One region of the Streptomyces sp. NPDC059668 genome, then DNA from elsewhere that is predicted to be linked to it. Evidence: riboswitches for the same ligand, from Rfam matches in the RefSeq annotation. Region 1 holds a riboswitch; the other holds the start of a gene.

What was found. Region 1 has a riboswitch for cobalamin ahead of ACFV2J_RS00065 (CbtB-domain containing protein). Riboswitches for the same ligand answer to the same signal wherever they lie in the genome.
Region 2: it holds a riboswitch for cobalamin, as region 1 does, so the genes downstream of both, ACFV2J_RS05410 (CbtB-domain containing protein) here and ACFV2J_RS00065 (CbtB-domain containing protein) in region 1, are expected to answer to the same signal.

What each region holds. Positions count from the first base shown of each region.
Region 1 is NZ_JBHWEL010000001.1:7,594-12,167, forward strand. Features, by position in the region: gene ACFV2J_RS00045 (PadR family transcriptional regulator) at 1-186, opposite strand, end outside; gene ACFV2J_RS00050 (nuclear transport factor 2 family protein) at 270-671, shown strand; gene ACFV2J_RS00055 (four-helix bundle copper-binding protein) at 729-1,145, shown strand; gene ACFV2J_RS00060 (histidine phosphatase family protein) at 1,134-1,733, opposite strand; cobalamin riboswitch at 1,876-2,018, shown strand; gene ACFV2J_RS00065 (CbtB-domain containing protein) at 2,055-2,276, shown strand; gene ACFV2J_RS00070 (acyl-CoA dehydrogenase family protein) at 2,402-3,592, shown strand; gene ACFV2J_RS00075 (tetratricopeptide repeat protein) at 4,185-4,574, shown strand, end outside.
Region 2 is NZ_JBHWEL010000004.1:149,836-154,409, reverse strand. Features, by position in the region: partial or broken gene ACFV2J_RS05420 (aromatic acid exporter family protein) at 1-306, opposite strand, end outside; gene ACFV2J_RS05415 (CbtA family protein) at 1,157-1,915, opposite strand; gene ACFV2J_RS05410 (CbtB-domain containing protein) at 1,935-2,150, opposite strand; cobalamin riboswitch at 2,188-2,329, opposite strand; gene ACFV2J_RS05405 (enoyl-CoA hydratase/isomerase family protein) at 2,751-3,839, opposite strand; partial or broken gene ACFV2J_RS05400 (acyl-CoA dehydrogenase family protein) at 3,836-4,042, opposite strand; gene ACFV2J_RS05395 (TetR/AcrR family transcriptional regulator) at 4,111-4,574, shown strand, end outside.

The sequences.
Region 1 (4,574 bases):
CCGCTCCTGTCGCACCAGCCGAGCCTCGATGAGCCCCTCGGCCGCCATCCGCTCGAGTTCCCGGTAGAGCTGTTGCGGGGTCGCCATCCAGAAGTTGGCCACCGAGGCGTCGAACTCCTTGGCCAGGTCGTATCCCGACGCCTCACCCTCCAGGAGCGCGGCGAGGACCGCGTTGCGCAATGCCATGGGCCAAGGCTAGACGGCGTACACCCCCGCGACTAATCTGTTGCGCACCTATTCAATTAATTGACTATGAGAGCGGGACCCCGATGCACCCCTTCCGCAAGGCCGTGGAGGCCGGAGACCTCGCCGCGGTCGAGGAGCTGCTGGCCGACGACGTCGTGTTCACCAGCCCCGTCGCCTTCAAGCCCTACCCGGGCAAGGCCATCACCGCGGCCATCCTGCGCGGCGTCACCCGCGTCTTCACCGACTTCCGCTACGTACGGGAGATCGCGGGCGCGGACGGCCGCGACCACGCGCTGGTCTTCACGGCGAAGGTGGGCGACAAGGAGATCAACGGCTGCGACTTCCTGCACTTCGACGAGGACGGCAGGATCGACGACCTGATGGTCATGGTCCGCCCGCTCTCGGCTGCCCACGCGCTCTCCGAGGCGATGGGCGCGCAGTTCGAGCAGATCTCACGCGAGGCGGCGGAGGCGGCGGGCCGGTGACCCCGGGCCCGGCCGTCCGCGGGGTTTGACGCGCCCTCCGGGGGCTACCCGCGCCGGGTGACCACGACGAGGGCGAAGACGAAGGCGGGGCGGGCGACCGCACCGGCACCCGAGCAGGAACCGATCCGCTTCCTGGAGGACCGGTTCGACTGCGCGCAGGCCTGCGCCGAGTGCGCCCGCGCCTGTGCGCTGCGGGCGAGCTGCATCGATCCCGACGGGCCCGGGGTGCGGCAACTCGCCCGGCGCATGGGCCTGATGTGCGCCGAGGTGTGCGACGCGACCTGCCTGGTCCTGGACGGGCAGCACCACCGGGGCGAGGCCGGCATCCGTGTCCAGGTCGAGTGGTGCCGGTCCGTCTGCCGTGAGTGCGCGGACGTCTTCGACCGGTGTCCCGGTGCGCAGGCGAGTGCGCGGGCCTGCCGCGCGTGCGCCCAGGCCTGCACCGACTTCCTCGCGACGCTGCTACCCGCCTGAACCGCCCGCTTCCGCCGACGGGGCGAGCGGCCGTCCGACCCGTACGTTCCAGCGCCCCGAGCGGCCGCTGAACTCGGTGGCGGTCAGGGGCGGTACGTCGATCCGCCAGAACGACGACTCCGGCGCGCCCAACACCCGTACCACCAGGGCCCGTACGACCTCCGGCTCCACCACCGCGACGGTCCGGCCGGTCAACTCCGCGGCCTTGTCGAGGAAGCCCGCCACCCGGTCGCAGAACGCCCGCACCGACTCCCCGCCGTGCGGTGCCGCGCCGGGATCGGCCAGCCACTCGGCCACCGCCGCCGGTTCCTTAGAGCTCACCTCCTCCAGCGTCGCGCCGCGCCACCGGCCCACGTCGAGACCGGCCAGCGCGGGTACGTCCAGCACCGTGTCCAGGCCCAGCGCGTCGGCGGTCTCGCGGCACCGCACGCTGGGGGAGACCCACTGCCGCTCCGCCCCGGGGACCGCGCCCGCGGCGGCTCGTGCGAGCCGCAGGCCCGCGGCATCCACCCGGCCCCCTTCGTCGAAGCGGGCCTCCCGCAGCGCCGCGCCGATCGCGGCTGAGATCAAGATCACTCGGCTCGTCATACGTTCACTCTCGTGCGCTGTCGTGGTCGCCCGTGCCCAAGGCCCCTGCCGGAACAGGGAATCCGCGGCACTCCACCCGCCCCGCGGCGCAACCGCGGCCCTGTCAGGCGCCCTTGGCCGGGCGCCGGCCTCGCGGTACGGTCAGGATGATATTGACGACGGTTCGGCGGAAGTCCGGTGGGAGTCCGGCACGGTCGCGCCACTGTATGCCCAGCGCACGCCACCCCTCCCGGGGCGGCGGAGGTCGAGCAAGTCAGACCCGCGGCCGTCGTCCTGTGCATCACCGAGACGGGACGCGAGTTCCCCAGGAGGTACTGCCCCATGGCGCAGTCCGTCGCCCAGCCGACCGCCACCCCCACCGCCGTTCCCGCCAAGCTGCCGATCGGTGCGATCGCCCCCTGGGCGGCCTTCTTCGGCATCCTGATGCTGGTCCTGCTCTACTTCGTCGGCGCCGAACAGGGCGCCACCTCCGTCGTGTCCGGTGAGAACGTCCACGAGTGGGTGCACGACGCCCGCCACCTCCTCGGATTCCCCTGCCACTGACGGCTCGGACGGAAGGGGGCGCCCGCCGGGGCGCCCCCTTCCGCATGTCACCGCCATTCCCTATTTCTGGAACACGTTCTACGGTGTGCGCCGTCAGGTCCCGCCTTGGGGAGCCAGGAGGCGCCGTGCATCTCGAATACACGCCGGAGCAGCAGCGGTTGCGGACCGAACTGCGTGAGTACTTCGCCGAGCTGGTGCCCGACAACGCCTATGCCCGGTACGGCGATCCGGCGGCGCAGAAGCGGTTCTACCGTGACACGATCCGCCGCCTCGGCACGGACGGCCGGCTCGGGGCGGGCTGGCCCGAGGAGTACGGCGGCAGCGGGCTCACGCCCATGGAACAGTTCATCTTCTTCGACGAGGCCGCCCAGGCGGGTGTACCGCTGCCGCTGATGGCGCTGAACACCGTCGGCCCGACGATCATGCAGTTCGGCACGGAGGAACAGAAGGGGTACTTCCTGCCCAGGATCCTCTCCGGAGAGATCGACTTCGCGATCGGCTACAGCGAGCCCGACGCGGGCACCGATCTGGCGGCGCTGAAGACCCGGGCGGTACGCGAGGGCGACGAGACCACCGGCCACTACACGGTCAACGGGCAGAAGATCTGGACGACGAACGGCGACACCGCCGACTGGGTGTGGCTCGCCGTCCGCACCGACCCGGACGCCCCGCCCCACAAGGGCATCACCATGCTCCTCGTACCGACGTCGGACCCCGGTTACTCCTGCACCCTCATCAACACCCTCGCCTCGCACGACACCACCGCCAGCTACTACGAGAACATCCGCGTCCCCGCCTCCCGCCGGGTCGGTGAGGAGAACAAGGGCTGGCGGCTGATCACCAACCAGCTCAACCACGAGCGCGTCACCCTCGCCGCCCACGGCACGATGGCGATCCGCGCCCTGCACGACGTCCAGCACTGGGCGATGGAGACCAAGCTCGCCGACGGCCGCAGGGTGGTCGACCTCCCCTGGGTGCGCCGCAGGCTCGCGCAGACCCACACCAGGCTCGACGCCATGAAGCTCCTGAACTGGCGGATGGTGAACGCCGTCCAGGAAGGCACCCTCACCCCGCAGGACGCCTCCGCGGTCAAGGTGTACGGCTCGGAGGCGCGCCGGGACGCGTACGCCTGGCTCATGGAGATCGTCGCCGCACCGGGTGCCCTGAAGGAGGGCTCGGCGGGCGCGGTCCTGCACGGCGAACTGGAGCGCGGCTACCGGTCGGCGGTGATCTTCACCTTCGGGGGCGGGAACAACGAGATCCAGCGCGAGATCATCTCGTGGATCGGACTGGGGATGCCGCGGGTGCGGCGCTGACCTGCCGACGTGGAAGCCCGGCCCCGTACAGCGACCACCAGCGGGACGGGAGCGGAACGGGAGCGGAACGGGAGCGGAACGGGAGCGGGTCGGCCGGCTGAACGCGCCGAGCCGAACCAAGCCGCGCCGACCCGAGCCAAGCCGCGCCGAGCCAAGCCGAGACGTGTCGTGTCGTGTCGCGCCGCGCCGCGCCGGACAGGGCTTCCCGGCTGCCGGCTGCCGGTCCGTCGTCGATCCGCGGCCGGGCGGGCCGCTCCCGTCAGGACGCTCCGGTGCACGTCACCGGCGTGCGCCGGGCCCGGCCGGCGCGTGGTGCGGTCGGTGTACGCCGCTCTGCCGCCGTACGTCCACGAGAGGTACGGCGGACCGGCCCCGTCGCGCCTCGTGGTGACCCGGCGGCCGTGCGCCGGGGACACCGTCCCGCGCTGTGTTCCCGTACGTCCTCGCCGGTCACTCCTGTCCGCACACGTTCCGCGCGCTCGGGCACGGGCCCGTCCCGGCCCCGCCCGGCGTCGTACAAAGTCGGCAGATGACTCGCCATACTGGACGAGCCAGGGTGGGGGGCGAGCAGCGACGGGGGCGATCGCACGAGATGGCGGAGACCAGGCTGGTCCAGAGCCGGTACCGACTGCTCGATCTGATCGGGCGGGGAGGCATGGGCGAGGTGTGGCGGGCCCGCGACGAGTCGTTGGGGCGGCAGGTCGCCGTGAAGTGCCTCAAGCCCCTCGGCCCGCACCACGACCCGTCCTTCTCCGGCGTCCTGCGGGAGAGGTTCCGGCGCGAGGCCCGGGTGGCCGCCGCGCTTCAGCACCGCGGGGTGACCGTGGTGCACGACTTCGGCGAGTCCGACGGCGTGCTGTACCTGGTCATGGAACTTCTGGAGGGGTACAACCTCGGTCAGCTGCTGGAGGACAACAAGCAGCATCCGCTGCCGGTCGCCGATGTCGTCGACATCGCCGACCAGGTGTCGGCCGCACTCGCG
Region 2 (4,574 bases), on a different contig from region 1:
CCAGGCGGTCGCGAGAGCGAGGACCAGGCCGCCCAGCTTCGCGACGACGTTCTGCGCCGCCTTGGTCACGGACTGGTACACAGTCGACGCGTTGACCATGAGCAGTGCCGTGGCGACCGCCAGATACGGGCTGCCGCCGGGGGACCACGGAGCCGCGACACCCCAGGCGAGCAGTGCCGCGATCAGGGTCTTCACACCGTGCACCACATGGCCCGGCCGCCGGTCGCGGATCCGATGGGCCAGGTGACGCATCGCCCCGACCACCGTCGCCAGGACACGCTCGGGCAAAATGGTTGAATGCTGCACATCGCCAATATCGCACTTTGCTCCCCCGTGGACCCCGTGATGTCCCCCACAGCCGTCCGTCCGTGCCGACGACGAGGGGCGTCGGCACCTCCGAAGACCTGATCCGGGCGATCCACTCTTCGGTGCACGACGGGCACGGGGTGGACGCTATGATCCGTGATCACGCGACCACGATCCGCTTCGGACGTCGGCAGGGCGTGGGCCTCGGCCTGCGCGTTCCGCACCTCGTCGCCACGTGACCCTGGGGGAGACCATGCGGCAGGCGCCCGGTACGGCCTGGCGGACGCGGCGACCGTCGGGACCGACCGCGTACGGATCCGGCCGTGGCCACGACACGGGGACGCCGACCGGGAGACGGCACTGCGGCTGCTCGACCGACTCGCGCGGTGCCGGGCCCCGTACCCGTGGGAATCCGACGACGGGGTACGGTCCCCCGCGAACGCGACGCCCCGGCGCCGGAGTTGCCGCCGTTCTTCGCTCCGGACGCCTGCTCCCGCCCTGTCGTGCGGCGCGCCCAGGCGGCCCGACGGGACGGCCCGAGGCGAGGTTTCACGGGTGCGACCGGGGTTGAGGACGACAGGGCACGGGCCCTCACCACGGGGTGACGTCGTGGTCCTCCGGTCACCCGGGCCCTACGCCCGCGTCCCTCCCTGTGGCCGTCGTCGCCCTTGCGTGATCGGGGAGTCTCGCGAGCCGTCCCCCCGTTCGCAGATCGTGGGTTCCGGGAGAACGCGAAAGGGCCCCCGGACGGTTCCGGTGGCCCTCCGCGTGTGATCGCCCGCTGATGTCCCAGCGGTCTTCGGTACGTCTTCTCGTACGTCTCCTCGTACGTCGTCCCAGGGTGAACGTGTCAGTTCGGTACGGGAGTTGCTCCCGCGGCCACGGCCGCCGCCGGTCGCGGGGCCAGCAGACGCTGTGCCAACTCCCCGAAGACCAGACCGAAGCCGGTCCACAGGGTGAGCTGGATGGCGAGGGCCGAGGTACGGAACCGCCACAGCAGGGTGGCCGGGAAGTCCTTCGGCACCTCGTTGATGACCGGAAGGAACTCGTAGGCGATTCCGATCACGAGGACGAAGAAGACGACCGCGGCGACGGTCGCGTACCAGGTACCCCAACGAGGTGCGAGCCGCTTGCCGAGGATCACCGCGGCGATCGCGAGCAGCACGCTGAGCACCATCATCAGGAAGTACAGCGTCGTGCGCTTGCCGATGGTGTCGGGGTCGCCGACGGACGGCGGGTTGGCCGGGTACTTCAGGAACGGCACGACGTACACCGCGAGCAGGGCGCAGCCGGACAGCAGCAACGCGGTCGCGCGCGGGCTGAAGCGGCCGACGCGGCCGAGCGCGAAGCAGTACGCGAGGGCGGCGATGCCGCCGAAGGCGACGCCGTAGATCAGTACGCCGGTGGCGAGGCCGCCGGTGGACTGAAGGCTACGGCTGACGATCTCGACCTCGTGCCCGTGTGCCGGGGCGTGGGCCTCTTCGAACCCGATGGCGTCGTCGACGCTGGGCTCGCCCAGGAAGTAGGCGACGACGAGGGCCAGCACACCGGCGGCGAGGCCGGCGAGCATGCCCCGCACGAGAAGGTTTCGGACGGTTGCGGAGTTCATGGGTGCGCGGTGTCCCTCGTCAGTGGCAGGGGAAGCCGAGGAGGTGGCGGGCATCGTGCACCCACTCGTGGACGTCCTCGCCGGAGACGACGGCGGTGGCACCCTGCTCGGCGCCGACGAAGTACAGCAGGACCAGCATCAGGATGCCGAAGAAGACCGCCCAGGGGACGATCGTGCCGATCGGCAGCTTGGCGGGGATCGGGGTGGCTGTCGGCGGAGCGACGGTCTGCGCCATGGCAGGACCTCCTCGGGAGTTCGCGTCCCATCTCGGTGGTGCACAGGACGACAGCTGCGGGTCTGACTTGAGAGACCCCCTGAGGAGGGGGTCTCGTTCACAGTGGCGCGACCGTGCCGGATTTCCACCGGCTTCCGCCATGCCGTCGTCGATATCGCACTGACCGTACCGCGTGTCGGGTTCATGGCCAAGACCGTCCCAACCGCCGTGATCTTCGTCTCGCCGGTGGGAGCAGACGGCCGTGACCTGTGGGTCAGCGGCGGGTGAAGCACGCCGACCGCCTTCCCGGCGAAGGTGTTCGCCCCCCTCCTTCTGGCCGGCGGCCGCGAACACCGCGTGAATGTAACGCCGTTCGCACGTCGTGGCCGCTCGCGTCGTACAACTCGCCCGGCTCGCGGCGAGTTCGGCCATTCACTCGTGAACTCTCCGTCCCCTTGCCTCGTCACCCGCCGGAAGCGGGTCCGTGATCCTGAGCGGCGCCCCGCACCCGGGCCGCGGTCGCGGTTCGCCGGGCTCCCCGTACGGGGCCCGGTACCGGGCAGTCCGCTGTGAGCGCCCCGGCACCGGCGAACGCTACGGTTCCGCCCTCCGGTGCCCCTCCTACGCGATGTCGGCGGCCGCGAGGCCGAGTTCACGCTCGCCGAGCGGGGTGAAGAAGCGCGCGACGTCCGCGTCCGTGACCTCGGCGAGTGTCGACGGCGACCAGCGCGGGTCCCGGTCCTTGTCGACGACCTGGGCGCGGATGCCCTCCACGAGGTCCGGTCGGGTGAGCGCCGCGCAGGAGACGCGGTACTCCCGGTCGAGCGCTTCCTCCAGGGTGGTGGTCAGGCGGGCTGCGCGCATCGCGGCGAGGGTGACCTTGAGGGCGGTGGGTGACTTGGTGAGCAGGGTCTCCGCGGCCTGCTTGGCCGCGCTGTCCCCGTGATCCAGCAGCCGGTCGACGATCTCCTCGACGGTGTCCGCGGAGTAACAGGCGTCGATCCAGCGCCGTGCTTCCGCGAGGTCCCCGGGCGGCGCGTCCCTGGCGTGACGGCCCAGGACCTCTCGTACCGGCGCGTGGGCGAGGTCCTGGACCAGCCGCGGCAGGGATGCGGACGGCACGTAGTGGTCGGACAGCCCGCACAGCAGGGCGTCGCCCGCGCCCACCGGAACTCCGGTGAGCGCCAGGTGCGTGCCGAGTTCGCCGGGTGCGAGGGAGAGGAGATAGGTACCGCCGACGTCCGGGACGAAGCCGATGCCCGTCTCGGGCATGGCGATCCGCGAACGTTCGGTGGCGATCCGTACGCTGCCGTGCGCGGAGACTCCGACGCCGCCGCCCATCACGATGCCGTCCATCACGGCGACATAGGGCTTCGGGTAGCGCGCGATACGGGCGTTGAGCCGGTACTCGTCGCGCCAGAAGGCCGCCGACGCCGTGCCGTCCCCGTTCCGGGCGTCGTCGTGGATGGCACGGATGTCGCCGCCCGCGCACAGGCCCCGCTCCCCCGCGCCGGTCACGACGACGGTCTTCACCGCCGGGTCGTGTTCCCAGGCCGTGAGCGCGGAGCCGATACGGCGGACCATGGCGTGGGTGAGGGCGTTGAGCGCCCGGGGCCGGTCGAGGGTGAGGTACGCGGCGTGCCCCTCGGTGCGCAGGAGGACGAAGTCGTCGGTGCCGGTGGCCGCCCCGGCGTCGTGGGGGCCGGTCATCCGGACGCCCCCGTCAGGCCGCGGGCCACGATAACGCGCATGATCTCGTTGGTTCCTTCCAGGATCCGGTGGACACGGAGCTCTCGGACGATCTTCTCGATGCCATGGTCCCTCAGGTGGCCGTGGCTCCGTGCGGCGGCGGTGCCCGGTCCGTCACGAAGCAGCCGGTCGGTCACGGAGCAGCCGGTCGCGGGCGCAGGCCTCGCCGGACGTTCGATACGTTCTATATCAATGCTATGGAAAGTTGTAATAACAGTGATAAATTGGACAGATGCAAGAACGGGCTGTACGCACCCGGCAACGGGTCCTGTGCGCCGCCGCGGAGCTCCTGAGCTCCCAAGGACGTGCGGGCATCTCGACGCGCGCCGTGAGTGCGGCGGCCGGCGTGCAGCCGCCGACTCTGTACCGGCTGTTCGGGGACAAGGACGGACTGCTCGACGCCCTCGCGGCGTACGGCTTCCAGCAGTATCTGCGCGAGAAGCAGTCCCTCGAACAGACCGACGACCCCGTCGCCGATCTGCGTAGTTCCTGGGACCTGCACGTCGGGTTCGGTCTCTCCCGGCCGGGTTTCTACGTACTGATGTACGGCGAAGGCCGTTATCGCGGCGGCATACCGGAGGGACTGGAGACCATCGCGATCCTGCGCCGGATCCTTGCCCGCGTGGCCGCGGACGGCCGGCTCCGCATGAGCGTGGACCGGGCCACGCAGCTCGTCCACGCCATGGGCCTGGGTGT